Regions from separate parts of the Streptomyces sp. CNH287 genome, predicted to be linked through region 1. Evidence: riboswitches for the same ligand, from Rfam matches in the RefSeq annotation. Region 1 holds a riboswitch; each other region holds the start of a gene.
The links. A riboswitch is a leader RNA that binds a small molecule or an ion and turns the genes downstream of it on or off. The one in region 1 is predicted to bind cyclic di-AMP.

Region 1 (7,212 bases):
CGACGACCTGTTGCGGGATCTGGCCGAGGACCCGGCCGAGGACCCCTGGTCACTGGAGGGCTTCTGGGGGTACCAGCACGTCGTGGAGCACAACTTCTCCCGGATGCCCGGCTTCGAGAGCCGGATCGCGCTGCCGGACGGGGAGGTGGCGGTCGGGCTGAACGTGGACGGCCGGGTGGACGAGGAGTATCCGCGTACGGAGTTCGTCGGCGCGCTGCCCGGCATCTTCCAGGGCTGCGACCGGCGTTCGCGCGTGCAGGTACGGGAGCGGAAGGTGGAGCTGGCGCGGGCGCTCAGCAGTCCCGAATTCGCCGACCACATCAGCTACTTCGGCTGCCACGCCGAGGTCGCCACGTCGGCGCGCGGCCCCGGGCAGCCGTACTTCGTGCTGGGTGACGACGAGAAGATCCACGTGTCCGACCTGGCGGGCTGGCGGCCGGTGGAGAAGCTGCCGCAGCGGCCGGTGGTGTTCGTCGCCGCGTGCCAGGGCGGTCAGCTGGGGTCCGACTTCTATCCGTCCTTCGGACGGCAGTTGCTGGACATGGGCGCCCGCTGCCTGGTGGGTCCGCAGATCGACCTGCCCCGGGACTTCGCCCGCGAGTACACCGCCCGCTTCTTCACCGCGTTCCTGGACAAAGGCGGCCGGATCGGGGACATCACGCAGTCGCTGGCACGGGACTTCGCGCGGGAGCACGGGAACCCGCTCGGACTGATCTTCTCGCTGCACCGGGGCGTCGACGTCCACCTGTGGTCGCCCGACGAGGAGCCGGGGGTGGCCCGTTGAGCACGGAAGCCGTGCGGTCGCCGACGGTGCTCGACCTGACGGAGGCGGGCGACCTCCTCGACCCCGACGCCGCGCGTGGCCCAGGCGCCGCGCGCAGCCGCAACGCGGCGGGTGCGCCCGTACCGCCCGCCGCCGTACGCAGCTTCCTCGCCGACCGGCTGCGGGTGCCCGAAGGGGCCACCGACATCGTGGTGTTCGTCCATGGCTGGCGCAACACACCCTCACGTGCGCTGACTTCGGCGCAGCGATTGTTCGACCTGGTGGAGGCGCAGTACGCGCGCCGCCCCGGCGCGTACCCGGCGCTGCCGCGCTGGGACGCGCACTACGTCGTGGTGCGCTGGCCGTCGATGAGCAGCCCGCTGCCGCACGGCTACCGCCGCATCCGCGACCGCGCGCACGCCATGACGACCCAGGGCCGCGCGGCCGAGGTGCTCGCCCAGCTGCTGGGCTACCTCAACGAACGGCGGCGCCTGCCCGGCGGCCCGCCGACGCTGCGTACGGCCGGGGGCCAGTACCTGCACTGCGTCGGGCACTCCTTCGGCGGGCGCTTCCTGACCCAGGCGGTGCAGGCCGCCGCCGACTCCCGTCCCGGAGTGCTCGGCTGGCAGCGCGCCGACCCGCGCTACCCGTACGCGGTCGACTCGCTGCTCGTCTTCCAGATGGCCGCCTCGCCCGGCATCTTCGCCGAACGCCTCCCTCGCCTCCTGTACGACGCCCCGGTCAACGGGCCGATCGTGTTGACCCGATCCCGCGCGGACCGGGCTACGGGCCTGTGGCACCGGATGGCCGAGGGCACTCCCGGCATCGGGTACGCGGGGGTGGTACGGCCGGCCGAGCATGTCGGCGTCGTGCCGCTGCACGACACGGAAACCCCGTACCGGCGGGCCGAGTTGGACCACCGGATCGTGAATGTCGAGGCGGGTTCGCGGTTTCGGCGCGGGCGATGGTGGAGCCCGGTCGGCGCGCACTCGGACTACTGCCACCCGGAGTCGGCGCACCTGCTGCTCTCGCTCGCCGACCTCGCCCGCTGAGCGCGGCGCGGAAGCGCACCGGCCCAGCCCGTAGGCTGCGGATGTGGCCAGAATTACGGAGCTGATCTCCTACCCGGTAAAAGGGTGCGCCGGAGTCGCACTGCGCGACGCGGCCGTGACGTGGGCGGGGCTCGCGCACGACCGCAGCTTCCTGGTGATCTCGGAGGACGGCGTCTTTCGCAGCCAGCGCCGCAGCCCCCGGCTGGCCGTGATCCGGCCGGAGCCCGAGGCGGGCGGCGAACGGCTCACGCTGCGCGCACCCGAGGCCGAGCCGCTGCGCATCGAGGTGGCGGCGGACGGGCCCCGGCGCGCGGTCGAGATGTTCCGCAAGCCGTACCAGGGCATCGACCAGGGCGACGCCGTGGCGGCGTGGCTGTCGGCGGTGCTGGGCGAACCCAGCAGACTCGTGCGGGTGCCGCCGGAGCACAACCGGGTGACCGACGGGCAGACGCCCGGGACCAGCGGCTTCGCCGACAGCTCCGCGCTGCACCTGCTGTCGCTGCCCAGCCTCGCCCTGCTCAACGAGCGGCTCGCGGCGCGTGGTTGCGCGCCCCTGCCGATGGCGCGCTTCCGCCCGAACATCGTCGTGGACGGCTGGCCGGACCAGGACGCCGAACCGCACGCGGAGGACCGGGTACGCCGGATCGAGGCCGGTGGCGCCGAGTTCGGCTACGCGAAGCTCGCCATCCGCTGCGCCGTCACCACCGTGGAGCAGCGGTCCGGGAGCCGCGCGGGCCCGGAGCCGCTGCGTACGCTCGCCGACTACCGGCGGGCGGCGGAGGGGGGCGTCGCGTTCGGCGCGAAGTTCTCGGTGCTGCGGCCCGGCAAGGTGTCGGTGGGCGACGAGGCGACGGTCACCGCGTGGGGCGACTCCGAGTTCTGAACTGCCGTGCCCCGCGCGCTCACTCGGTCGGGGTGCCGATCCGCAGCCGGTTGCCGTCGGGGTCGGTCAGCTCGATCTCCCGCGCCCACGGCGCCGTCCGGGTCTCCGTGCCGAACTCCGCCGCGAGCGCCTCCACATCGCGGACCCGCAGGTAGATCAGGGTGTCCGGCCGCGCGTCCTCCCGGTGCTCGGACAAAAACAGCCGCACCCGGCCCCGCGCGATCTCCACGAAGGCGGGGAACCCGGGCTCGAAACGGTGCTCCCAGCGCTTGCCGAAGCCGAGGCGCCCGTACCAGCGGACCGCGGCGGCGGCGTCCGTGACGTGCAGGATGGGGATGACCTCTTCGTTCAAATCGTCCATGCCCCATATTCTCGCAGCGCTCCGGGCACCGCCCGGCCAGGCCCGCGTACGCCCCGCCCACACCCCGCAGGCCCCCGGCCGAGGCCGGACCGTGGCACCGTGGGACGCGTCAACCCGCCTTCCAGGAGAGGACGACCGTGACCGCACCGGATACAAAGGCGCAGGACGCACTGCTCGCGCTGCTCACCGCGTACGACCGGGGGGTGCTGGTCACCCTGAAGCGTGACGGGCGGCCACAGCTCTCGAACGTCAACCACACCTACGACCCGGCCACCGGCCTGCTCCGGATCTCCGTCACCGCGGACCGCGCCAAGACCCGCAACCTGGCACGTGACCCGCGGGCGAGCTACCACGTGACCAGCGCGGACGGCTGGGCCTGGACGGTGGCCGAGGGCACCGCGGAGCTGTCCGCCGTCGCGGCCCGGCCAGGCGACGCGGCCGTCGAGGAGCTGATCGAGGTCTACCGCGCGATCCAGGGCGAGCACCCCGACTGGGACGAGTACCGCGCCGCGATGGTCGCCGACCGGCGGCAGGTCGTACGGCTGCGGGTCGAGCGGGCGTACGGGCAGCCGCGCCGCTGAGGCGCGCACCGGCGGGCTCGGAAGGCGGCGGGAGCGGGCGGACCGACGGCCCTGGTGTCGGGGGGTAGTCCACCAGGGCCGCCGGGGCAGGGGTGCCCGCGCGGGCACGCGCGGGGCGTTGACGCGCGAGGAGGGGAGCGCGGCGGCGCGGCCGGGCGTGGGGCGCAGCGCCGGCGGGCGGGCCGCTCGGACCTCCCCGAGGGCCGCCGCCCCGTCCCCTCCTGCTCGCCGGGGCTGAGGTAAAGGGGCACAGCGCCCGGTCGGTTCGGGGCGGCGGCTCGGTCCCTGTACGGGATGTGGGGGGTCGGGCCGTGATCTGTGGTTCAGGTGCCGCGGGGCGTCCGGACGGGGCGTCCGGACGGGGCGGCGGCAGCCGACGCGCCATACGTACCCCATCCGCGGACGTACCGGACGTACCGGGCGCGCCTGGCGTACCGGGCGCGCCGGACGCGTCAGACGCTGAGGCCCTTGCCGCGCAGCCAGGCCAGCGGATCGACCGCGTCGCCGCCGCCGGGCAGGACTTCGAGGTGGAGGTGCGGGCCCGTCGAGTTGCCGGTGGAGCCGACGTTGCCGATGACGTCCTTCGTGCTGACGTCGGCACCGGCGGACACCTGCATGGAGGAGAGGTGGCAGTACCAGATCTCCGTACCGTCATCCAGCTGCAGCACGATGCGGTAGCCGTACGAGCCGGCCCAGCCCGCTTCCTTGATCGTGCCGCTGTGGACCGCCTTGACCGGGGTGCCGGTCGGTGCGGCGAAGTCCTGGCCGGTGTGGTCGTTCTGCCACATGCCGCCCGCGGCGCCGAACCCGGAGGTGAGCTGGTAGTTGGAGGTCGGCAGCGTGTAGCTGGCGGCGAGCTTGGCGAGCCGCTCGGCCTCCGCCTTGCGCTTGGCCTCCGCCTCCGCCTTGCGCTTGGCCTCGGCCTTGCGCTCCGCCTCCGCCTTCGCCTCGGCGGTGACCTTGGCCGCAGCCTCGTCCGCCGCCTTCTGGGCGGCGGCTGCCGCCGCGTCCTCGCGGGCGGTGCGGTCGGCCTCGGTCTGCTGCTGTGCGGCCTGTTCGAGGATGCGGGCGCGCAGCGCCTCGCCCGGGTCGGTCTGACCCGCTTCGGCCTCGGTGGTGCTGAGCGCCGCGTAGCTGAGGGGGGCCTGGGAGGCCGCCTGGACGGTCTCGTCCGAGGCGTCCTCGTCGTCGTCCGAGACCAGGCTGCCGACGCCGGGGAGGTCCTCCATGACGGAGAGGTCCGGCATCGAGACGGGGGCGGGCGACTTGTCGCTGGCCGAGGCCATGCCGCCGGCGCCGACCGCGGCGATCACGCCGACGCCGAGCACCGCTCCGCTGCGGGCCATGCCGCCGCGCTGCTTGGCCACCCGGTGGCGGCCCCGCACGGGACGGATGGAGTCCTCGGTCGGGTTCCACTCCTGGAGGGAGTCGTCACGGTCCGGGCCGTAGGCCGGGGCCGGGGACTCGGAGAGCGTTTGCGTGCCGTACCCGCCGTAGTTGTCGCCGGAGCGGTAACCGCGGTCGTCCACCTCGTAGTACGGGTCGTACGAGGGCTCGGGGGCATACGTCTTGGACGCCACTCGGGGCGCTCTCCTTTCCTTCCTTCTCGCCTACCGGGTTAGCTGACGGGTTCGGAGCAGGAAGGTCTCCTACGGGCGCGTCCATGGGCGGGACGTGTCCGATTCACCCCAAGTGGTGGTTCCCCGGCTCCCTCTGCGCGGTGGTATCGCGTGCTGGTTGCTCGCGATGCCGCACTTGCGGGATTAGGCGACGGCGCACGGTGCCGTCTCTCGTGACGGCAGTGACGACCGCGCTGCGTTATCGAACGTTAATAGACTTGCGGCTGAGAATCCAAGTCGTTCCCGGGTTTTTGACTCTCCATTGGCCTGGACTTAGCTGTCAGTGTTGGGCAATTGGGGCAAGCCGTCGGCGGCCGAGATCCCTTCCTCACACCGTCGCTCCTTCCGCGCCGCCCCTGGTCAGCCGCGTCCGGCCCGTACGGCCCTTACGTCAGGCCCGCTTGCCGACCGCGCGCCCCTACAGCGCGTCACCCTCACGGCGAACCCGCCCGGCCCGCCTCACCCGCCGGGACGGCGGCACACCGCGAGCAGCGCCATGTCGTCCCCCGAGTCACCGCCCGTGAACACCCGCACATCCGCGACGATCGCGTCCAGCAGCGCCTCGGGATGGCCGAAGCGGCGGCCCTGGAGCCGCCCGCCCGGGTCGTAGAACTCGCCGCCGTTGTCGCGCGCCTCCGACAGGCCGTCCGTGTAGAGCAGCAGCAGCGCGCCCGGCGGCAGCCGCGCCTCGTCCGCGCGGTCCGGCCAGCGGGCCAGGTCAGCCATGCCGAGCGGGAGTGAGGGCGCGGACGGTTCCAGGTAGCGGGCGGCGCCCTCGGCGAGCAGCAGCGGCGGGGGATGCCCGCGGTTGACGATCCGCAGCCGTCCCGGGCAGCCGGCGGGCACCTCCGCGAGCGCGGCCGTGGTGAAGCCCTCCATCGCTTCCACGTCGCGCCGCCTGCCGCCCTCCCGCTGGAGCGCCCGCTCCAGCCGCGCGGCGACCCCCTCCAGAGTCGGTTCCTCCTCGGCGGACTCGCGGAAGGCCCCGATGATGACGGCCACCGCCTCCACCGACCCCAGCCCCTTGCCCCGTACGTCACCCACGATCAGCCGGGTGCCGTACGGCGTCTCCTGCACCGCGTACAGGTCGCCGCCGATCCGGGCGTCCGACTGGGCGGCCTCGTAGCGGGCGGCCACGTCGAGGCCGCCGATCCGGGCGGGCGGCACCGGCAGCACGGCGAGCTGCACGGCCTCGGCGATGCCGCGCGCGGAGGCGAGCCGCTGCTCGCCGCGCCGAACGAGGCGGTTGATGCCGAGCGCGAGCCCCGAGACGGTCAGCACGGTGGCCACGTGCATCACGGAGTCGCCCTCGTCCGGCGCCCCGGCGACGAACAGCATCGTGACCAGCACGAGCACGGCCAGCGCACCGCACGCCGCCGTCGCCCGCGCGGACAACAGCGGCGCGGCGACCACCGGCGCGGCGGCGAACAGCGCGGCGGGCGTGTACTGGGGCGGCACCGAGAGGTCGACGACCACTCCGGCGACGATCAGCAGCACGGGGAGCAGGCGGTCGTAGCGGCGCGGCACCACCGGGCCGGCGGTACGGGCACCGCCCGGCACGGCGCCGGGGCCCTTGCCGCGCGCGCCGCCGCTCGTGCCGTTATCGACCGTACTGCCGCGGCCCGTACAGCCGCCGCCCGTTTCGTGCGTCACCGTCCCAATCTGCCCGCCGGTCCGCCCGACGGCGACCCGAGCCTGCCCGGCGCTGCTCCGGGTGGCGGCTCACAAGGTGCCGACGCGCTCCCAGGCGGGCTCGCGCGGGCTGACGGGCACGGCCGGGCCGAGCGGGCTGATCTGCTGCACCCGGGAGACCGGCCGCGCGGCGCGGGGCGGGAGCGGGAGCGACTGGGCCGGGGGGCTCGGTGCGGGGGGCGGCGTGGGCGGCGGCGTCCCGGGCTCGGCTTCGGCACTCCGGTCCGGGGGGAGCGCGGCACGGACCGGGGCGGCATGGAC
Region 2 (7,212 bases), on a different contig from region 1:
GAACGAGGTCAGCCTCTTCGCCGCGCTCGGCTGACCGCGACCGGCGCCCGTCCCCCCGTACGCCGGGCCGCGACCCGCGCCCCTCGGCGGCGCACGCGCCGGTGCCTCACCCCGAGCGCAGCAGCCGCGTCAGCGGCAGACCCGTCAGCGCCCGGATCTCCCGGGACAGGTGCGGCTGGTCCGCGTAACCGGCGGTGAGCGCCACCTCCGCCTGCGGCAGGCCCGCCCGCGCCAGCAGCAGCGCCCGCCGCATGCGCAGCACCCGCGCCAGCGTCTTCGGCCCGTAGCCGAACGCCTCCAGGGCGCGGCGGTGCAACTGCCGCTCGCTGAGCCCGGCCTCCTGCGCCAGCTCCGCCACCGTCCGGCCCTGCCGTATGCCCCGGAGCACGGTCTCACGCACCGCCTCCCGCGCCGGGTCCGGGGCGCGGCGCGCCCGTGCGGCCACCGCCTCCAGCGCCGCCCCGGGGTCCTCGGAGGCGGCGACGCGCTCCGTCAGCCGCCGCACCTGCGCCTGCGGCCACAGGGCGTCCAGCGGCACCCGCAGGTCGCGCAGTTCGTACGCCGGTACGCCGAGCACCGCGGGGCCGGTGCCGGGCGCGAAGCGCAGCCCCGCCCAGGCGGGCCCGCGCGTGCCGGGGGCGGCGGGGGTGACGTGGGGCTGCGTGTCGGGTCCGGCGACCAGCAGGGCGCCGCCGTTCCAGAGGAGGTCCATGCATCCGTCGGGCAGCACCCGCGACTCGGCGGCGGGTGCGGCGCCGCCCGTGCGGGACCAGAGGACGGCGCCGCCGCCGAGCCGCGAGGGCGCTTCCGCGTACATGGCTCCAGCATGCCGCACGCGCACCGGGCCGCCCGGGCCGCCCGGGCCGCCCGGTGCGCGTGCCCGGGTTGCCAACGGCCGGGGGTCGGCGACGATGGACGCATGAGCGACGTCATCCGGATCGCGGAAGATCATCTGGCCAAGGCCAAGGACGACCCGCACGGGCGGAGCGCCGAGCTGGTCGTACACGACGGACCGCTGCGGCAGACCGTCATCGCGCTCTCCTGCGGCGCCGAGCTGGAGGAGCACAACGCGCCCCCGGCCGCCGGGGTGCACGTGCTGCGCGGGCGGGTACGGCTCACCGCGGCGAGCGGGAACCGGGAACTGAGCGCGGGTGAGGTGCAGAGCATCCCGCAGGAGCGGCACGGCCTGGAGGCGCTGGACGACTCCGTGGTGCTGCTGACCACGGTCACCGGCATCTGACCGCCTTCCGGGCCGCGGTGGCGCGTCCGGGCGGGGCCGCGCGCCCCCGCACAGCGCGCGCCGCCGCACCGGCTGAGGCTCCCGGGCAGCAGCGGCGGACCACGGCGGCGGGGCAAGGCTCGGGACCGGCGAACTGCCCGGCGGCGTCCACGCCTGCCGCACCCTGGACGCCTGCCTCGCCCTCGCCCGTGCCGCCCGTACGACCACCCGCCCGGCCCGCCCGACGCGCGGCCCCTGCGCCCTACGCTGTGTGCCCGGAGGCGGGCGAGACGAGGAGCGCGGCACACGATGGGCTGGACGGCACGGGAGATCCCGGACCAGAGCGGGCGGGTCGCGGTCGTGACCGGCGCCAACAGCGGCATCGGCGAGGTGACCGCGCGGGAGCTGGCCCGGCGCGGCGCGCGCGTCGTGCTGGCCTGCCGCAGCGAGCGGCGGGGCACGGCGGCCGTGGCGCGGCTGCGCGAGGCGCTGCCCGAGGCGGACGTGGAGTTCCGGCCGCTGGACCTGGCGGACCTGGCGAGCGTACGGGCCTTCGCGGCGGACCTGCCGTACGACCGGCTGGACCTGCTGATCAACAACGCCGGGCTGATGGCCGTGCCGTACGCGCCGACCGCCGACGGCTTCGAGACGCAGTTCGGGGTGAACCACCTGGGCCACTTCGCGCTGACCGGGCTGCTGCTGGAACGGCTGCTGGCGGCGGAGTCCGGGGCGGCGCGGCGCGTGCCGCGCGTGGTGACGGTGTCGAGCGTCGCGCACCTCCTCGCCGGTATCGACCCCGACGCGCTCCGTGAGCTGGCGGACACCGGCCGCGAGCCGCGCCCGTACCGGCGCTGGCAGGCGTACGGGCGCTCGAAGACGGCGAACCTGCTGTTCACCCGCGAGCTGGCCCGGCGCACGGCGGGCCGCCCGCTGCGGGCCGTCGCGGCACACCCCGGCTACGCAGCGACCGAGCTGCACACCCAGGGCGCCAAGCTGGCGGGGCGGCGCGGCCACGAGCGGCTCATGCGGTCCGCGAGCGGCCTGATCGGCTCGTCCCCGGAACTGGGGGCGGCGCCCACGCTGTACGCGGCCACCGCCGCCGAAGCGGCCGGCGGTTCGTTCACGGGCCCCCGGTTCCTGGGCGTACGCGGCGCTCCGGGGCCTTCCTGGCAGGCGCCCTGGGCCCGTGACGCGACGGCGGCGGCCCGGCTGTGGGCCCTTTCGGAGCGGCTGACCGGAGTCCTCTACCCGGCGCTGGACTGATCTCCTGCGGCTATTCCCCGCACCGTTCCTGCCGTTCCCGCCGCTGAACCGGTGACGACGCCGGAAAGGCCGGAATTGACGCCGTACCCCAATGCCTTTGTGAATAGCGGAGCACGCCGCGGCCGAGCGGTTCCACGAGCCCTTACGAGGGTCAAGTCGCGTTCACCCGGGCGGTTTCCGCCGTCGGACGACAGGCACGGTGGCCCGCACCCGTGCCGAGCGGCGGGGCATTTTGGCACGAACGCCCTGCCGAATCCGACGCATTGACGGTGACTTGGCTCTCACAAGCCTTAAGTACCTTTAGTCCGTTTTCTTCCTTTCGATGCACTATGACGACGTCTGCGATCCGCCGTGACGTGACTAACAAAGCCGGCCACCCACACTCGTCACCCACCGCCGCCCCGCCGTCCACGCACGGTCAACTCTCCTGGCCCGCGACGTACTTGCCATTGCCCAAGCAAAGATCGAATTTACGCAGAGACAACGCGCCACCGCACACTGTTCCGTGAGCGGGTCCAAGATTTCCGGATTCGGCGTCCGATAAACGTCCCTTCCTTGCCGCGGCGAAACGGTTGTGTTTTCGTTTCGAATCCCGCAGCACTTAGCAGCGGGCCTTCGCCGGGACGCCTAGTCCTGCCGCCCGGCGCAGGAGTCACCGTCACCGCTACGGCAGGAGCGGGGGACCCAGGTAAGCGCCGCGTCCGGTGCCGCACGGCATCCGGCCACGGCTTGGGGTGAAGACACGCCACGGTGCGGCGACAGCCGCCGCACCCGCCCGTGTCCGGGCAACTCCAGCCCGAACCCGACAGCTCACCTCGCAGGCGTAGGAGAGGAACACCACTATGTCTGCACGCGGACGTCATCGCCGCCCCCGTACCCAGCGCATCGCGCGCGCCGCGCTCGCCCTCACCGCCGGTGGCGCAGGCATCGCCCTGCCCCTGATCGGCGCGGGCAACGCCAACGCCGCCTCGGTCGACACCTGGGACAAGGTCGCCCAGTGCGAGTCCACCGGCAACTGGCAGATCAACACCGGCAACGGCTACTACGGCGGCCTCCAGTTCAGCCAGAGCACCTGGGAGGGCTTCGGCGGCACCCAGTACGCCGCCACCGCCGACCAGGCCACCAAGGAACAGCAGATAGCCATCGCCGAGAAGGTCCTCGCGGAGCAGGGCCCGGGCGCCTGGCCGTCGTGCGGCCCCAAGGCCGGGCTCACCCAGAACAGCGGCGCCCCGGACATCAACCCGGACGGCAAGGCCGAGAGCGCCGCCCCGGCCGCCGAGAAGGCCCCGGCCGCGCCCGCACCGAAGGCCCCGGCCAAGGAGGCCGCGCCCGCGCCGAAGGCCGCCGCACCCAAGGCAGCCGCCCCCAAGGCCGCGCCCGCGCCGCAGCAGAAGGCCGCCGCCGACTACACCGTGGTCTCCGGTGACACCCTCTTCAAGATCGCCGCCGCCCACGGCGTCGACGGCGGCTGGGAGCGGGTCTACGAGGACAACCGCGAGGTCGTCGGGGACAACCCGAACCTGATCTACCCGAACCAGAAGCTCTCCCTCGACGGCAAGGCCGCCGCCCCGAAGGCCGAAGCGCCCAAGGCCGCCGCACCCAAGGCCGAGACGTCCGCGGCCCCGCAGGCCAAGCCGAAGCCGGAGCCGAAGCCCGAGGCCGCACCCGAGCAGCAGGCCGCCGCCCCGGCAGCCGAGAGCAGCAACACCGGCGGCTTCCAGGCGCCGGTCGACTCCGCCGTGAGCACCCAGTACGGCGCCTCCGGCAGCAGCTGGTCCAGCGGCAGCCACACCGGCACCGACTTCTCCGCTCCCAGCGGCACCCCGGTCAAGGCCGTCACCGACGGCACGGTCGTCTCCGCGGGCTGGGGCGGCTCGTACGGCAACGAGGTCGTCATCAAGCACACCGACGGCAAGTACAGCCAGTACGGCCACCTCTCCTCGCTCTCCGTCTCGGCGGGCCAGACCGTCGGCGCGGGCGACCAGATCGGCCTGTCCGGCTCGACCGGCAACAGCACCGGCCCGCACCTGCACTTCGAGATCCGTACCGGCCCGTCCTACGGCTCGGACATCGACCCGATCGCCTACCTGCGCGCGAACGGCGTCAGCCTCTGACCCGCCACCCGTGATCGTCCTCTCCTGAACGATCCCCACACCGAAGGGCGCCGCCTCCCACCCCAGGGACGCGGCGCCCTCCGGCATCCCCGGCCCCCACCCGGGCCCGCGCCGCCCCGGGGCTACGTGGGGTCGCCGCGCCAGTCGCCCGTGCGTTCCGCCCAGGCAACGGCCGGACGGATCGCGAGACCGGCGACGGTGAAGAGCACGGCCAGGAAGACCCACCCAGCCGTGCCGTGCTCGATCGCGGTGAAGGTGATCAGGGCCGGCGCGGCCATGGTCGCGGCGGAGGACCCGGTGGCGTACACCCCCTGGTAGACGCCCTGGGCGCGGGGGTCGGCGAGACCGTAGCCGATGTTCCAGGCGCCGGCCGAGGCCAGCACCTCGGCGAGGACCTGGGCCACCGCGCCGAGCGCGAGGACGGCGACCGCCCACATCGGGGAGAGGCCGGCGGTCAGCGCGAAGACCAGGCAGGCCAGTCCGAGCAGGACACCGGAGCGGCCCATCGCGCGGACCGCGCGCGGCAGGTCGTCGATGCCGCGCGAGACCCGGACCATGAGCAGCGCCACCAGCGCGCAGTTGAGGATCGCGATCAGCGCGACCGACCAGCGCGGGGCTTCGGTGTGCTGCGCGATCCACAGCGGGAGGCCGACCTCCAGAAGGCTGTACTGAAGGGCCAGGACGCCGTTGAGCACGGTGACGGTGAGGAAGGGAAGGTCGCGTACGGCGCGCCAGCGGCTGGCGGGATCGCCGGATTCGGCTGATTCGGCGGCCAGTTCGGCAGCCGTGGTACGGACGGGAAGCCGCCGGACCAGGAGCGCGGCGAGCGCGAAGCCGGCGGCGTTGACCACGATGACCACGGTGTAGGCGCCCCGGCTGTCGGCCTGGAGCGCCAGCATGCCCAGCGAACCGCCCACGCCCATCGCCACATTGGTGACCGTCCGCAGATGCGCCCGCCCCTCGACCCGCACCTGCGGCGGCAGGACGTCCGCGTAGAACGCGTTGCGTACGCCGTTGCCCGACTGGTGGACGACCGCGTAGCAGATCACCGCGACGAGGAACCCGGCGTACGAGGTGATCAGCGTGTACGAGGCCATCACCGCGGCGCAGGCCAGCCACAGCACGGTGAGTGTGGGTCGGCTGCCGAAGCGGTCCGAGGCCCGGCCCGCCGGAATCCCCGCGACCAGCCCGCACAGCCCGGCGACGCTCAGCCCGAGGCCGACCGAGGTCGCGGAGAGACCGACGATCCGGGTGAAGTAGAGGACGGAGAGGGAGAAGAAGAGGCCGCGGCCGAAGGCGTTGAAGAGGGTGAGCAGGGACAGGCGGCGCAGCATCGGATCGACCGGGAGGAATCCGCCCAGGCGGGTGAGTGCGGGACGTTCGGGAAGAGTGCTCCCAGATGGGGTGGTTGACGTGGTCACCGCCACAGTCCAGACGGCTCCGCCAGCGTGCGGTACTCCTTTAGCCTGACACTCAATGATCGAGTTCCTGTTCGGCGTGAACGACCTCGCGCGGACCTCGTTCGCGTACTCGCCGCTGCAGGAGGCCGCCTTCTCGCTGCGGGCGTGGCGCGACCCGGTCCGCTATCCGCACATGCGCCCCTGGCTGCGGCGGATGCGACCGGCCTACGGACGCCAGGACCATCAGATCCTCGACGCCATGGTCACCCGCAGGCTGTGGATACCGGACTTCCTCACCCCGCGCCCGAGCCGCGCCCGGCCCACCTTCGTGGAGGAGCTGGCATTGCTCAGGGCGACCGCCCCGGAGGTCCTCACCACCGGGCTGCGGGACGCCTACGGTGACGACGAGCCGCTGCCCGCCGTACTCTCCGGGGCTCCGGACCGGCTGCTCGCACGCATCGCGGACGCCCTGGAGGCGTACTGGACCCAGTGCCTGGCCGAGGAGTGGTGGGGCCGGGTGCAGTCCCTCTTCGAAGCGGATCTGGCCTACCGGGGACGGGTGCTGGCCGAAGAGGGCGTGGAGGCGCTCTTCGTGGGGCTCGATCCGCGGCTGGGCTGGGACGGCCAGCGGGCGGTGTTGCGGCTCGGGCAGCCCGGCAGCCGGGGCGACTGGTGGCAGCGGTGCGTGCCGATCGCGGGACGCGGCATGGTGCTGTCCCCGACGCTCTTCGCGCGCGGCGCCCAGCCGCTGTGCACGCCCGAACTGCCGCCCGCGCTCTTCTATCCCTCGCGCGGACGTGCCGTCCTCGCCGAGTCGATCGCCCCGCCGCCCCTGGACGACCGGCACCAGGCACTGGCCCGGCTGCTGGGCACCCCGCGTGCACGGCTGCTGCTCCTGCTCGCCGAACCGTCCTCGACGACGGAACTCGCGCACCGGCTGGGGGTGACGGCGGGCGCGGTCAGCCAGCATCTGCGCGTACTGCGCGAGGCGGGGCTGGCGGCGCGGGCACGGGAAGGCAGGAGCGTGCGGTACCGGCGGAGCACGCTGGGGGACGAGGTGTGCGGGGGCGGCTGAGGCGATCGCACCTCGGAGGGTGCCCCGCCCCAGAGGCAGGGCACCCTCCGGCGCATCATGAGGGCATGCTGACACGACCTGTACTCGTCTACGACGGAGACTGCGCCTTCTGCACCAGCGCGGTCCACTTCACCGAACGCC
Region 3 (7,212 bases), on a different contig from region 1:
ACTTCTTGCAGCCGCTGTGCGTAGGTCAGCGTGTGGATGACGACGAGCAGCCTCTTGCAGCCCGGTGCGGTCACCCACTGGCCCTGCTGAACGACAGCTGGTTGGTTGATCCCTGTTACGGCAGACACAGACTTTCCCCCATGAACGTCGGTGTGCTTCATCCGCAGAGGGGTGTGCCCGGCGGCTGTCGCAGACTTCTTGCAGAAATCTGGACGCCGCCTTGCCCGGCTGGTGCGCCGCACCCCGGCGCCCCGCCGGGCGGGGTGCCGGGGTGCCGGGGCCGCCCGCGTCAGGCGCCGGTGGCCGCGCTCTCGGCCGGGGCCGGGGTGCCCGCCTCACCGCCCGGACCGTCGGACCGGCCGTCGGACCCGCCGTCCGGCCGGCCGTCGGACTGAGGCGTACGTCGCCGCAGGACGGCCCAGGTGACCTCCAGCAGCAGCCCCGCCGCCGCCGCGATGGCCACGGACGCCCAGGGCGCCTCCACGCCGACCAGCTCGAGCTGGAAGAACTCCTGCGCGAACGGCACCACGAGCACGACGGCGAAGGAGACGGCCATGGTGAGCACCAGGGCTATCCGCCACCAGGTGTACGGGCGGGCGATGATGGCGAGCGCCCAGAGGGCCACCAGGAAGAGCGTCAGCGTCGCGGCGGAGGTCTCCGCCTCGAGGTTCCCGTCGTAGACGTTCCGGGCGTACAGGTAGGCGCCGAACGTCGCCAGCGCCGCGAGCACACCGCCGGGAAGCGCGAAACGCAGGACCCGCCGCACGAAGCCCGTCCGCGCGCGCTCGGCGTTCGGGGCGAGGGCCAGGAAGAAGGCCGGGATGCCGATCGAGAGCGAGCCGACCAGGGTCAGATGCCGGGGCAGGAAGGGGTAGGGGACCTGCGCCACCACGACCAGGATCGCGAGCAGCACCGAGTAGACGGTCTTGGTCAGGAAGAGGTTCGCGACGCGCTCGATGTTGCCGATGACGCGGCGCCCCTCCGCCACGACGCTGGGAAGGACGCTGAAGTTGTTGTCCATCAGGACGAGTTGGGCCACCGAGCGCGTCGCCGGGCTGCCCGCGCCCATGGCGACGCCGATGTCGGAGTCCTTCAGCGCGAGCACGTCGTTGACGCCGTCGCCGGTCATCGCCACGGTGTGCCCGCGCGACTGGAGCGCCTGGACCAGCGCCCGCTTCTGCTGCGGCCCCACCCGCCCGAAGACGGAGTTGCGCTCGGCGATGTCGGCCAGTTCCTCCTGGTCCTCGGGCAGGGTGCGGGCGTCGACGGGGTGTTCGGCGCCGGGAAAGCCGAGGCCGCGGGCCACGGCGCCCACCGAGAGGGCGTTGTCACCAGAGATGATCTTGGCTTGGACGCCCTGCTCGGCGAAGTAGCGCAGGGTGGCCGGGGCCTCCTTGCGTATCCGCTGCTCGATGACGACCAGGGCGACGGGCTCCAGGGCGTCGGCCGACCCGGCCTCGGCGTCCGGGAGTTCCTCCATGACGGCGCGCAGCGTGGCCCGCGTACGGACCAGCAGCAGGACGCGCAGGCCGAGGGAGCCGTGCTCGTCCACCTCGGTGAGCACGGGGTGCCCGGCGGGCAGCAGGGCGTCGGGGGCGCCGAGCAGCCAGGTGGCCGTCCGGCCGCCGGACTCCGGCCCCTCCCCACCCGACCCGTCCCCGCCCGGCTCCGTGAGCGAGGCGCCGCTCCAGCGGCGGGCGGAGGAGAAGGGGGAGCTGTCCTGGACCGTCCAGCCCTCGGGTGCCGGATAGGCGTCGATGATGGCCTGCATCGAGGCGTTCGGCCGGTCGTCGGCGGTGCCGAGCACGCCGAGCACGGCCTCGGCCGGTGCCTCCGGATCGAGCGCGCGCACCTGCGAGACGTCCATGGCCGTCTCGGTGAGAGTGCCGGTCTTGTCGAGACAGACGACGTCCACCCGGGCCAGGCCCTCGATCGCGGGCAGTTCCTGGACCAGGCAGCGCTTCTTGCCCAGCCGCACCACACCGACGGCGAAGGCGACCGAGGTGAGCAGCACCAGCCCTTCGGGCACCATCGGCACCAGCCCGGCGACCATGCGCCGGATCGCCTCGGCCATGTCGTCCTGGTCGTTGCCCACGGTCAGCTGGCTGATCACCAGGGCGATACCGGCCGGAATGATCGCGTACGTCACGAACTTCAGGATCGTGTTGATGCCCGCACGCAGCTCCGAGCTGATCAGGGTGAACTTGCTGGCCTCTTCGGCGAGCTGGGCGGCGTACGCGTCGCGGCCGACCCGGGTGGCGGCGAACGCGCCCGCGCCGGCCACCACGAAGCTGCCCGACATGACGGTGTCGCCCGGCTGCTTGAGCACCGGGTCGGCCTCACCGGTCAGCAGCGACTCGTCGACCTCCAGGTCGGCGGACTCGGCCACCACGCCGTCCACCGCGATCTTGTCACCCGGTCCCAGCTCGATGACGTCGCCCAGCACGATCTGCTCGGCGGTGAGCGAGACCGCGACGCCGTCCCGCCGCACCAGCGGGCGGCTCTCGCCGACGATGGCCAGCTGGTCCAGCGTGCGCTTGGCGCGGACCTCCTGGATGACGCCGATCAGCGTGTTGGCCAGGATGACGCCGCCGAACAGGCCGTCCTGGACCGGGCCGACGGACATGATGATCACGAACAGCACGCCCATGATCGCGTTGATACGCGTGAACAGGTTGCCCCGGACGATCTCGCCGATGCTCCTGCTGGAGCGCACCGGCATGTCGTTCACCTGGCCCGCGGCGACGCGCTCGGCGACCTCGGCGCTCGTCAGGCCGCGCGCGGAGTGGGCGGGCGCGGGCGGCGCCTCCGCTTCCGCCGGCGGGCTGGTGGCGCCCTCCGCTCCGACGGTGTCTAGCTGCTGCTCAGCCACGCTGCGGGCCCCTTCATATGCGGTCGTGCGGTGTCTGTAACGGGTGATGCCGGGTGCTGCCAGGTGATACGGGGTGGTGGCGCCAGGCGGCGCCGGTGCTGCTGGAGGGCGCGGGGTGGTGCTCGCGTCGTACGCGGGCGCCCCGGACCCCTATGAAAGTAATCGGCCGGGGTGATCTTCCGCCAGCCACCCAGGTATCCATCGCCCCCCGTACCTGGGTCGGAGTCGGGCCCGAGCGAGTAGTACCACGGTGTGAGGCTTCTCTCCCGCCACCCGCCGCGCAGACCGGCTGCCGCATTCCTCCGTGGAGCGCACCACCTGCGAGGACGCCGGTTCCCGCCCTCCGGTTGAGCCGATAGATGGCAGATGCCGGTTTTTGTACCTGTCGCGGAGGTGTGCTTACGGTCGCTCTGCTCGTCAACTGACGGGCGCCCTGGGCCGTCACGCCGAATCCTGCCGGCGGCCGGGGGGGCAATCGTCGCGCAAGCGCCGTTGGCAGGAGCGGGGGAACCAGGTAAGCGCCGCGCCCTTCGGGGAGCGGCTAGGGGCGAAAACCGTGCGCAGCCGCGCACGGGCGGGCACTCATCCGGCCCGGGTCCGACAGCTCACCTCGCAGGCGTCGGTGAGGAAGATCGTCATGCTCTTTTCCGCTCGCGGCCGTCACCGTCGTCCGGCCAAGGCCGTCCGCATCGCCACGCTGGCCGGGGTCACCGGTGCCGCCGTCGCCCTGCCGCTGATGTCCGCCACGGGCGCCCAGGCCGCCTCGGTCGACACCTGGGAGAAGGTCGCCCAGTGCGAGTCCGGGGGCAACTGGTCCATCAACACGGGCAACGGCTACTACGGCGGCCTCCAGTTCTCGCAGTCCAGCTGGGCCGCGGCGGGCGGCACGCAGTACGCGCCGCGCGCCGACCAGGCCAGCAAGGAAGCGCAGATCGCGGTCGCCGAGAAGCTGCTCGCCATGCAGGGCCCGGGCGCCTGGGCCTGCGCGGGTGCCGGGGGCCTCACCTCGGGCGGCCCGTCGGCGGACGTCAGCCCGGGCGGCGACTCCGGCAGCGCCCAGGAGGGCGGCGGCGGGAGCGCCGAGCAGCCCAAGGCCCCGGCCGCACCGCAGCCGCAGCCCGAGACACAGCCGGAGCCGCAGGCCGCGCAGCCCCAGCAGCCGGCCAAGCAGCAGTCCGGCGGCGGCGACTACACCGTGCGGTCCGGTGACACGCTCGGCACCATCGCCGACGCTCACGGCACCACCTGGAAGCAGCTCCACCAGGACAACCGGTCGGTCATCGGCGGCGACGCCGACCTGATCATGCCGGGCCAGCGCCTCTCGCTCTGAGCCCGGTGCCACCGCGGGTCGGCGGGCCCGCGGTGGCCCCTGATCGCGCAGCCCGCGCTCTGTCCCCCCGGGGCGCGGGCTGCGCCCGTCCGGGCCCGGCCCGCCCCGCGGCAGGCGGCGAACAGCCCGCCCCGCCCCGCGGCGGGCCGCCCGGCGTCAGCCCAGCCCGTCCGCCCGGTCGATGGTGTCCGCGAGCCGCGTGACCTCCTCGTCCTCCGTGCGCGAGGCGATGTCCCGGGCGTGACCGGCCAGTTGGCGCAGTGTCGGCGCACCGGGCAGCCCGTGCTCCCCGCCCCGCAGCGATTCGGCGAAGTAGGCGGCGACGGCTGTCAGCCGCAGGCCAGGCGCACCCTCCTCCCACAGGTCGCCGCGCAGCGCGTCCGTGCCGACCGTCCGCGACTTCTCGTGCGGGGTACGGTCCTCCGGTTCGAGCCAGCGCACCGTGGAGGTAGCCACCTTGCCCTCGGCGCCCTCCTTGAGCCGTACCGCGTAGAGCGCGGTCACCGTGTGGCCGGGGCCGATCTCGCCGCCGTCCACCCGGTCGTCGCGGAAGTCCTCGTCCGCCACCATCCGGTTGTCGTAGCCGATCAGCCGGAACTGCTCGACGGTGGACGGCTCGAAGACCACCTGCGCCTTGGCGTCGCGGGCGCGCAGCTGGGTGTGGCGCGGCAGTTCGTCCACGAAGACCTTCGTCGCCTCCTCCTTGTCCGCGACGTACGTGGTGTGCCCGTCGCCCTTGTTGGTCAGGCGTTCCATCAGCGCGTCACCGTAGTCGCTGCCGACGCCGACGCCGAAGAGGGTGATGCCGTGCTCGGCGCGGTGTTCGGCGACCTGGTCGAGGATGGCTTCCGGCGAGGTGTCGCCGGTGTTGGCGAGGGCGTCGGAGAGCAGGACGACGCGGTTGGTGGCGCCGGCGCGTTTGCCGTCCACCGCCTCCTGGTAGCCCTTCCGCATCCCGGCGGCCAGGTTGGTGCTGTCCTCGGGCCGGAGCCCGTCGACGGCCTCGCGGATGTCGTCGCGCGGGCCGTCGCCGTCCAGCCGGGTCATCGGCGCCACGGTGCGGGCCTCGTCGCTGAAGGTGACCAGCGAGACCGAGTCCTTGTCGCGCAGCTGCCCCACCGCGGACCTCAGCGACGACCTGACCAGGTCGAGGCGGCCCGGCTCGGCCATCGAGCCGGAGACGTCGATCACGAAGGTGAGCGCGGCGGGCGCCCGGCGCGCGGCGGCCCCCGGCGGCTCCTCCTTCGTCGCCAGCCCGACCCGCAGCAGCGACCACCCGTCGCCGCCGGCACGCGCGCCGTCGGCCGTGACCGTGAAGCCGTCGCCCTTCGGCTGCGGGTAGTCCTGCCGGAAGCTGTTGACGAACTCCTCCGGACGTACGGTGTCGCGCGCGGGCAGCCGCCCGTCCCCGATGGTGCGGCGCGCATAGCCGTACGAGGCGGTGTCCACGTCGAGGCCGAAGGTGGAGCGGTAGTCCGGGGCCTTGCTCGGCGCGCTCTCCCGCTGTTCGCCCTTCCGCTCCTTGGCGTCGCCTCCCTCGCCGCTCTCCCGCGACCCGGCCGGTGGCCCGTTGGTGCCGCCGGGCAGGGGCGCTTCGTTGCGCGCGCCGTCTCTCGCGCCGCCCCGCGCCTTGTCGTCCGCAAGGCTCGTCGGCGCGTCCCCGCCGCTCGTACACCCGGCGAGCAGTGCCGCGCCCGCCGCCAGCGCCACCGCCAGCCGCCTTCCCCGGTACTTCATGTCGGTCCCCCATCCGGCCCTTCGGCCGCCTCGTCGGTGTCAGCGGTGTGACGTACGAGGCGGCGGCGGGGACTCGGCGGGGGCGTCACGGATGCGTTGCGAAACGGCGACGGGCGCTCGACGACGGCCGCCGGGAGGCGGCGCCGGGACCGTGCCGAAACACGCCCTAGGCGGGCCGCCGGGGGTCGGTGGTCCCGGCGGCCGAGGAGAGGGACCGGACGTAGCCGCGCTTGACCTCCGCCCAGCGCGACCGCTGCTGAGCGGTCATCCGGCCGCGCAGCTCGGCGAGTTGCAGCAGGTTCGCCTCGGCGCCGGTCGTCAGGGTCTGCGCCTCGGCCAGGTAGTGGTCGTCCAGCACAGCCTCCAGCTCGGCCTCGTTCATGACGGGGACGATGCGCGCGGCCAGCTTGTTGGTGTTGCGGTAGGAGCCCTGGAGGAGGAAGGGCGGCTCGGTGCGGGCGGCCTGGTCCTGGGTGGCCGAGGCGATGTAGGCGGCGTTGACGGCGAGCACGGTCTCGCGTACGTGCAGGAGTTTGCGCAGCACGGAGAGGATCTGCTCCAGTTCGGCCGCCGGGTAGCGGTGGCTGAGCCGGTCGGGCTGGGCCGTGGCGTCGCCGCGCGCGAGCCGCACCAGCAGGTCGATGTCGGCGCGCTCGCGGGAGGCCAGCGGGGCCAGCACGGGGTTGGCGGTGAGGGCGTTCTCGATGTGGCTGAGCGCGAAGAGTTCGTCCTTGCCGCTGAGCACCTCGCCCAGGTTCCACACGTCGGCGCGGTTGGCGAGCATGTCGGGGATGCGGAAGCGGCTGCCGGACTCGGTGAACGGGTTGCCCGCCATGCAGACGGCGAACCGCTTGCCCCGCAGGTCGTACGTCCCCTCGGCGCCGTCGATCCGGCGCTGCGTGTCGCACAGGGGGATGAACTTCTGGAGCAGTTCCGGCGAGGTGTGCTGGATGTCGTCGAGGTGCAGGAAGACGTTGTTGCCCATCTCCAGCGCGAAGTTGATCTTTTCCACCTCGCGGCGGGCGGCGGAGTCCGGCGCGGCGGCCGGGTCCAGGGAGACGGTGCGGTGGCCCAGCGCGGGGCCGTCCACCTTGACGAAGACGAGCCCCAGCCGGGAGGCGACGTACTCCATCAGGGTCGTCTTGCCGTAGCCCGGCGGCGACAGGAGCAGCAGCAGGCCCTGGCTGTCGGTGCGCCGGTCCTCGCCCGCGGTGCCCAGCTGCTTGGCCAGGTTGTCGCCGATGAGCGGCAGGTACACCTCGTCGATGAGCCG
Region 4 (7,212 bases), on a different contig from region 1:
TGGGTGCCGAGCGGATCGCGCGCACCAGCTCGGCGACGTCCCGGTCGGTCGCGGGCACCAGCCGGTGCGCGGTGTCCCCCAGCAGCTCCGAGGGGGTGCCCGCGAGGCCGAACGAGAGCACGGCGCCGATCGAGGGGTCGACGGCGGCCCGGATGACGGTGTCCACGCCGCGCGGTGCCATGGCCTGGACGACGGGGCGCAGCTCCGCCGCCGCGCCGAGGGCTCCGGTGATCTCCGCGTACGCCCGCCGCAGCTCGTCGGGGCCCGTGATGTCGAGCCGGATGCCGCCGAGGTCGGCGCGGTGGCGCAGGTGGGGGGCGGTGGTCTTGAGCGCCACCGGATAGCCGAGGCGGTCGGCGGCGGCGACCGCGGCGGCGGGGGTGGCCGCGGGGCTGGTGGGCTGGACGGGGATGCCGTAGTGGGCCAGCAGGGCGGCGACGTCGGGCGCCTCCAGGGGGAGGCTGCGCACGCGCTCGGGGACGAGCGCGGCGGCGGTGGTCGCGGGCGCCTCGCGGGGGGCGGCGGGCTGGACGGTGCGGCGGGAGGCGGCGGCCTCCGGCCCGCCGGGCGGGGCCGTGCCGCCCGCCTGCGCCGCCTGCGCCGCCGAGTGGGGGCCGTCCGCCGCGGCCGGCCGCCCGGTGGCACGCGCCAGCAGCTCCGCCGCCGCCGACTCGTCGACGTCGAACTCCGGCACCCGGCCCGGAGCACCGGCCGCGGACCGCCAGGCGGCGTGCCGGACCGCCTGGGCCAAGGCGCGTACGGCGCGCTCGGCCGCCGGGTAGGTGGGGATGCCGTGTCCGACGAGGGCCTCGTCCAGCCCTTCGAGTGACAGGTGGACGACGGCGACCGGCTTGGCCGCGCCGTCCGCCGACTCCGCCACCGCCGCGTGCAGCGCCGCGGCCAGCTCCGAGACGTGGCTGTCGTCGACGGAGGGGATGACGGTGACCACAACCGCGTCCGCTCCCGGGTCGTCCAGCGCCGCGCGGAGGGCGTGCCGGAAGTCCTGGGGGGTGGCGGCGGTGGTCAGGTCGCGCACCGGCAGCGGTCGCAGCCCGTCGGCGAGGCAGGCGTCGTAGCTGAGCAGGCAGAGGGACTCGGTGTTGCCCAGGATCGCGACGCGCGGCCCGGCGGGCAGCGGCTGGGCGGCGAGCAGGATGCCGGTGTCGACCTGTTCGGTGACGGTGTCCACCGTGAGCACTCCGGCCTGCCGGAGCAGCGCGGAGACCGTCGCGTCGGGCGTGCGGGAGGCGGGGGCCGCGTGGCCGGGCGGCGGCGCGCTGCCGCTGTGCCGGGCGCCCTTGACGACCACGACCGGCTTGCGGGTGGCGATGCGCCGCGCCAGGCGGGTGAACTTGCGCGGGTTGCCGATCGACTCCAGGTACATCAGCACGACGTCGGTGTCGGGGTCGTCGTCCCAGTACTGGAGGACGTCGTTGCCCGAGACGTCCGCCCGGTTCCCCGCCGACACGAAGGTCGAGAGCCCGGCACCGCGGCGGTGCAGCCCGGCCAGCAGTGCGATGCCGATGGCGCCCGACTGGGTGAACAGGCCGATGCGCCCCCGGCCGGGCACGGCCGGGGAGGGTGTGGCGTTGAGGCGGACCTCCGGGTCGGTGTTGATCAGCCCGAACGCGTTGGGCCCGATGACCCGCATCCCGTACGAGCGGGCCTGCCGTACCAGCGTCCGCTGCTGCTCCCGGGTGAAGTCGGCGGCGAGGACGATGAGGCCCTGCACGCCGTGCTCACCGCAGTCGGCGACGACGGAGGGCACCTCGCGGCCGGGCACAGCCAGGACGGCGAGGTCGACGCCCGAGGGGATGTCGCGCACCGAGCGGTGGGCCTCGTGGCCCGCCAGCCGCGCGCCTGCCCCGGCCGACCTGTTCACCGCGTGCACGCGCCCCGTGTAGCCGGCGGCCCGGAGGTTCTCCAGCACGGAGCGCCCTGCCCCGCCCGCCGTGCGGCTCACCCCGACGACGGCGACGGAGGCGGGTGCCAGCAGGCGGCGTACGGAGCGGCCCTCGGCGCGCTGCTCGCGGGCGCGCATCACCGCGAGCGACTGCTCGGTGGGTTCGAGTCCGAAGGTGAGGTGGACCGAGCCGTCCTCGAAGCTGCGGCGCTGGGAGTAGCCCGCGTCGGTGAAGACCTTGATCATCTTGGCGTTGGCGGGCAGCACCTCGGCGCTGAACCGACGGACTCCGCGCTCACGGGCGACCGCGGCTATGTGCTCCAGGAGGGCGGACGCCACCCCGCGGCCCTGGTGGTCGTCCTGGACGAGGAAGGCCACCTCGGCCTCGTCCGCGGGGGCGGAGGCGGGACGGCCGGTCGCGTCGATGCGGTCGTAGCGCACGGTCGCGATGAACTCGTCCCCGATGGTGGCGGCCAGCCCGACCCGGTCGTCGTAGTCGTGGTGCGTGAAGCGCCGCACGTCGCGGTCGGAGAGACGCGGGTAGGGCGCGAAGAAGCGGTAGTACTTCGACTCGTCCGAGACCTGCTCGTAGAAGGCGACCAGCCGGTCGGCGTCATCGGGCGTGATGGGCCGAATCCGGGCGGTGCCGCCGTCGCGCAGCACCACGTCGGCTTCCCAGTGGGTGGGGTAGGCACGTTCCGCCGGGGTCCGCATGGGTTCAGGGTAGCGAGGGGACGGGCGGGCGGACCGGGCGCGGCACGGCGGAGCGGGTACCTGCGGGGGCGCGGCCGACCACATGCGAGACTGGTCTAGACAACCTACGATCCGAAGGGCTGAACCATGGTTGAACGCCGTGTCTCCGTCGGCTGGGACGAAGGTCTCCACGCCCGCCCCGCCTCGATGTTCTGCCGTGCGGCCGTCGCGGCGGGCATCCCCGTGACCGTCCGCAAAGGCGACGGCAGCGCGGTCAACGCCGCGTCCATGCTCGGTGTGCTGGGCCTGGGTGCGGAGGGCGGCGAGGAGATCATCCTCGCGTCCGACGCCGACGGCGCGGAGGTGGCGCTCGACCGGCTGGCGAAGCTCGTCGCCGAGGGCCTGGAGGAACTGCCGGAGACCGTCTGAGCCGCGGCGGACCGGCGGGGCCTGCCGTGTGGACCGTACCGGGCACTTCGCCCCGGCGCGGTCCACACGGCAGGCCCCTCGTACGCTCCAGGGCCGGTCAGGTCAGGTCAGGCGCCAGGTCCGGTCAGAGTGCGACGCCGTGCCCGCGCAGGTACGCGACCGGGTCGATGTCCGACCCGTACTCCGCGCCCGTGCGGGCCTCGAAGTGCAGGTGCGGTCCCTGGGAGTTGCCGGTGTTGCCGGAGAGGCCCAGCTGCTGGCCCGCGGTGACCTGCTGACCGGGCGTGACCGCCACGGACGACAGGTGCCCGTACTGCGTGTAGGTGCCGTCCTGGTGCCGGACGACCACGTTGTTCCCGTACGCTCCGGCCCAGCCCGCCTCGACCACCTCACCGGCGCCGACGGTGCGTACGGAGGTGCCGGAGGCGGCGTGGAAGTCGACCCCGGTGTGGGTGCCCGAGGACCACATGCCGCCGCCCACGCCGTAGGGCGTGGAGACGTACGAGCCCGCCACCGGCAGGACGTAGCCGCCGGCCGCCGCGGGGCGCTGCGCCGCCGGCTCCTGCGGGGCACTGCGCGCGGCACGCGTCTCCGCCGGGCGGGACCGGGCGGCCCGCTCGGCCGCCTTCTCCCGGGCGCGCTCCGCCGCCCGCTCCCGCGCCTGCTCGGCCCGCTGACGCGCCTCCGCCTTCGCGGCGGCCTCGACGGCCGTCCGGGCGGCGGCGTCCTCCTGGGTGTGGGCCTGTTCGACGAGCGACTCGGCGAGGTAGTCGCCGAGCACGGGCGTCTGCGGCAGCGGCGTGTCCGCCGGAGCCGGGGTGTCCGGGGCGGTGTCGGGCGCCGGGGCCTGCGAGGGCCGGGACGCGGCGAGCGCCGGGGACGCGAGTGAGCCGACGACGCCGACGGTGGCGAGGCCCGCCACTCCGGCCAGCTGCGCCCTCGTGCGAGAGGCGCGGGCCGGACGTCGGTGCTTGCCCGTGGCACGGGTGAACGCCATGAGGCGGCGTACTCCTTTCCCTCCTTCTCGCCTACCGGGTTAGCTGACGGGTTCGGAGCAGGAAGGTCTCCTACAGGCCGCCTCGCGGGAGGCCGCCCGATTCACCCCAGGGACTTCATGGTTGGGTCCCCGGCTCCCCTGGCTCGCGCCGTGGGGGACTCGGCGATGGCTGTACGTCGGCCGCGGTCGCGGGCACTTCTGATGCACAGCCGGACCGACGCTAGAGCGGGCCGGGGTGAACTGCCAAACGAATCCGGCTGTTTGTCGCGTACGCCACAGTGGCGCCCGAGCGGCACAACCGGCGCGGCCCCCGCCGTCCCGGGTGGGACGGCGGGGGCCGCGCGGGCTTCGGCGCCGGGTCCGAGGCTCAGGTGCCGGAGACCACCGTCACCTCGCCGATGCCCAACTCCCGCACCGGATCGGCGATCTGCGCCGCGTCACCGACCAGGATCGTCACGAGCCGGTCCGCCGGGAAGGCGCTGACGGCGGCGGCGGTCGCCTCGACCGTGCCCGTCGTGGCGAGCCGCGCGTAGGTCTGGGCCTGGAAGTCGTCCGGCAGGTGCTGCTCCACCTGGTCGGCCAGGGTGTCCGCGACGGCCGCGGCCGTCTCGTACTTGAGCGGGGCCACGCCCACGAGGTTCTGCACCGCGACGTCGCGCTCCTCGTCCGTCAGGCCCTCGGCGGCGAGGGTGCGCAGCACCTGCCACAGGTCGGCGAGCGCGGGCCCGGTGACCTCCGTGGCGACCGAGCCGCTGATGGCGAGCATCGCGGCGCCCGTGCCGTCCGGCGCGGACCGCAGCACCTGGCCGAAGGCGCGCACGCCGTAGGTGTAACCCTTCTCCTCCCGCAGCACCCGGTCGAGCCGGGAGGTGAGGGTGCCGCCCAGGCAGTAGGTGCCCAGCACCTGGGCCGCCCAGACCTGGTCGTGGCGGTCCGCCCCGATCCGGCCCAGCAGCAGCTGGGTCTGCACCGCGCCCGGCCGGTCCACGATCACGACGCGGCCGGTGTCGTCGGCGGTGATCGGCGGCATCGGCAGCGGCTCGGCCGCCGAACCCGCCCAGGCGCCCAGCGTGTCGGCCAGTTCCTTGTCCAGGTCGACGCCGGTCAGGTCGCCGACGACCACCGCGGTCGCGGTGGAGGGCCGTACGTGCGCCTCGTAGAACGCGCGGACCGCCGCCGCGTCGATCCGCTCCACCGTCTGCGCGGTGCCCAGCCGGGGCCGGGACATCCGGGACTCGGGCGGGAACAGCTCCTTGGACAGCTCCATGGCGGCGCGCCGGGCCGGGCTGGCCAGCTCGTGCGGGATCTCGTCCAGCCGGTTGCGGACGAGCCGCTCGATCTCGCTGTCGGGGAAGGCGGGGGCGCGCAGCGCGTCGGCGAGGAGGCCGAGCCCCTTGGACAGCCGGGAGACCGGGACCTCGAGGGAGACGCGCAGGCCCGGGTGGTCGGCGTGGGTGTCCAAGGTGGCGCCGAAGCGCTCCAGTTCGGCGGCGAACTCCTCGGCGTCGTGCTTGTCGGTGCCCTCCGTCAGGGCCCGCGCCATGAGGGTGGCGACGCCGTCCAGCCCGGCGGGCTCGGCGTCCAGCGGGGCGGGCAGGTTGACGTCGACGGCGATGACCCGCTGGCCGGGGCGGTGGCAGCGCAGCACCGTCAGCCCGTTGGGCAGGGTGCCCCGCTCGGGGGCGGGGAAGGCCCAGGGGGTCGGCTCGCCGCCGACCGGCCGGGGGTGGAAATCCATCGTCGCCCCCGCGGGGGTGTTGCTCTCGCTCACTGAACGGTCTCCTCGGCTGCGTTCTCGTCCGCTTCCGCGGTGTCGTCGGCGGGCTCGGCCTGCTCAGCCTGCTCGGGGGACTCGGTGGGCTCGTACACGAGCACCGCCCGGTTGTCCGGACGCAGCCGCTCGGCGGCGACCGCCCGCACCTCCTCCGCCGTGACGTCCAGCACCCGGCGTACCGCGGTGAGGGCCAGCTGCGGGTCGCCGAACAGTACGGCGAACCGGCACAGTTCGTCCGCACGGCCGCCGACGGTCGCCAGCCGGTCCAGCCACTCGCGCTCCAGCTGGGCCTGTGCCCGCTCCATCTCCTCGGGGCTCGGCCCCTCGGCCGCGAACCGGGCCAGCTCCTCGTCGACGGCGGCCTCGATCTCGGCGACCTCCCGGCCGCCGGAGACCTTCACATCCAGCCAGCCCAGCGACGGGGCGCCCGCCAGCCGCAGCAGTCCGAACCCGGCCGCCACCGCGCTCTGGTCGCGCCGCACCAACCGGTTGTGCAGCCGGGAGGACTCACCGCCGCCCAGCGCGGTCAGCGCCAGGTCCGCCGCGTCGCCCTCCCGCGTGCCGTCCGAGGGGAGGCGGTAGGCGGCCATCAGCGCGCGCGCCGGGACCTCCTCCTCCAGCACCTGGCGCTTCTCCTCACCGAGCGTGTCCGGCAGCGAGCCGTCCCGGGGCGGCTGCTTGCCGTCGTGCGCGGGGATCGAGCCGAAGTACTTCTCGATCCAGGCGAGCGTGCGCTCGGAGTCGATGTCTCCGACCACGGAGAGCACCGCGTTGTTCGGCGCGTAGTACGTACGGAAGAAGGCGCGCGCGTCCTCCAGGGAGGCGGCGTCCAGGTCGGCCATCGAGCCGATCGGGGTGTGGTGGTAGGGGTGGCCCTCGGGGTAGACCATGGCGGTCAGCCGCTCGAAGGCGGTGCCGTAGGGCACGTTGTCGTACCGCTGGCGGCGCTCGTTCTTCACCACGTCGCGCTGGTTCTCCATGGACTCCTCGTCCAGGGCGGTCAGCAGCGAGCCCATCCGGTCCGCCTCGAGCCAGAGCGCCAGCTCCAGCTCGTGCGCGGGCATCGTCTCGAAGTAGTTGGTGCGCTCGAAGCTGGTCGTGCCGTTGAGCGAACCGCCCGCGCCCTGCACCAGTTCGAAGTGGCCGTTGCCCGGCACCTGCGCCGAGCCCTGGAACATCAGGTGCTCGAAGAGGTGTGCCAGACCGGTGCGCCCGCGCACCTCGTGCCGCGAGCCGACGTCGTACCAGAGGCAGACGGCGGCGACCGGCGTCAGATGGTCCTCGGAGAGCACGACGCGCAGGCCGTTGGCCAGCCGGTGCTCGGTCGCTGTCAGCCCGCCGGTGGCGGGCTCAGGCGTGGCCGTGTGGCCCATAGGGGTGGAGTCCCTTCGGTCGCGTGAGGTGATGCGTCATTTC

Region 2: it holds a riboswitch for cyclic di-AMP, as region 1 does, so the genes downstream of both, H299_RS0102655 (transglycosylase family protein) here and H299_RS0122570 (peptidoglycan DD-metalloendopeptidase family protein) in region 1, are expected to answer to the same signal.
Region 3: it holds a riboswitch for cyclic di-AMP, as region 1 does, so the genes downstream of both, H299_RS0101280 (LysM peptidoglycan-binding domain-containing protein) here and H299_RS0122570 (peptidoglycan DD-metalloendopeptidase family protein) in region 1, are expected to answer to the same signal.
Region 4: it holds a riboswitch for cyclic di-AMP, as region 1 does, so the genes downstream of both, H299_RS0120310 (M23 family metallopeptidase) here and H299_RS0122570 (peptidoglycan DD-metalloendopeptidase family protein) in region 1, are expected to answer to the same signal.

What each region holds. Positions count from the first base shown of each region.
Region 1 covers NZ_AUKQ01000027.1:35,646-42,857, forward strand. The annotation lists gene H299_RS39705 (CHAT domain-containing protein) at 1-784, shown strand, start outside; gene H299_RS0122550 (alpha/beta hydrolase family protein) at 781-1,815, shown strand; gene H299_RS0122555 (MOSC N-terminal beta barrel domain-containing protein) at 1,859-2,698, shown strand; gene H299_RS0122560 (glyoxalase superfamily protein) at 2,718-3,050, opposite strand; gene H299_RS0122565 (PPOX class F420-dependent oxidoreductase) at 3,197-3,640, shown strand; gene H299_RS0122570 (peptidoglycan DD-metalloendopeptidase family protein) at 4,093-5,220, opposite strand; cyclic di-AMP (ydaO/yuaA leader) riboswitch at 5,234-5,381, opposite strand; gene H299_RS0122575 (PP2C family protein-serine/threonine phosphatase) at 5,719-6,912, opposite strand; gene H299_RS37705 (hypothetical protein) at 6,982-7,212, opposite strand, start outside.
Region 2 covers NZ_AUKQ01000003.1:616,832-624,043, reverse strand. The annotation lists gene H299_RS0102675 (VOC family protein) at 1-34, shown strand, start outside; gene H299_RS0102670 (helix-turn-helix transcriptional regulator) at 107-817, opposite strand; gene H299_RS0102665 (cupin) at 920-1,240, shown strand; gene H299_RS0102660 (oxidoreductase) at 1,529-2,482, shown strand; cyclic di-AMP (ydaO/yuaA leader) riboswitch at 3,135-3,319, shown strand; gene H299_RS0102655 (transglycosylase family protein) at 3,325-4,596, shown strand; gene H299_RS0102650 (MFS transporter) at 4,719-6,017, opposite strand; gene H299_RS0102645 (helix-turn-helix domain-containing protein) at 6,073-7,071, shown strand; gene H299_RS0102640 (thiol-disulfide oxidoreductase DCC family protein) at 7,137-7,212, shown strand, end outside.
Region 3 covers NZ_AUKQ01000003.1:302,021-309,232, reverse strand. The annotation lists gene H299_RS0101290 (hypothetical protein) at 1-128, opposite strand, end outside; gene H299_RS31530 (HAD-IC family P-type ATPase) at 290-2,722, opposite strand; cyclic di-AMP (ydaO/yuaA leader) riboswitch at 3,350-3,506, shown strand; gene H299_RS0101280 (LysM peptidoglycan-binding domain-containing protein) at 3,510-4,202, shown strand; gene H299_RS0101275 (YfbK domain-containing protein) at 4,359-5,939, opposite strand; gene H299_RS31525 (DNA repair ATPase) at 6,106-7,212, opposite strand, start outside.
Region 4 covers NZ_AUKQ01000020.1:39,985-47,196, reverse strand. The annotation lists gene H299_RS0120320 (GNAT family N-acetyltransferase) at 1-2,617, opposite strand, end outside; gene H299_RS0120315 (HPr family phosphocarrier protein) at 2,744-3,025, shown strand; gene H299_RS0120310 (M23 family metallopeptidase) at 3,150-4,022, opposite strand; cyclic di-AMP (ydaO/yuaA leader) riboswitch at 4,036-4,197, opposite strand; gene H299_RS0120305 (M16 family metallopeptidase) at 4,390-5,760, opposite strand; gene H299_RS0120300 (M16 family metallopeptidase) at 5,790-7,169, opposite strand.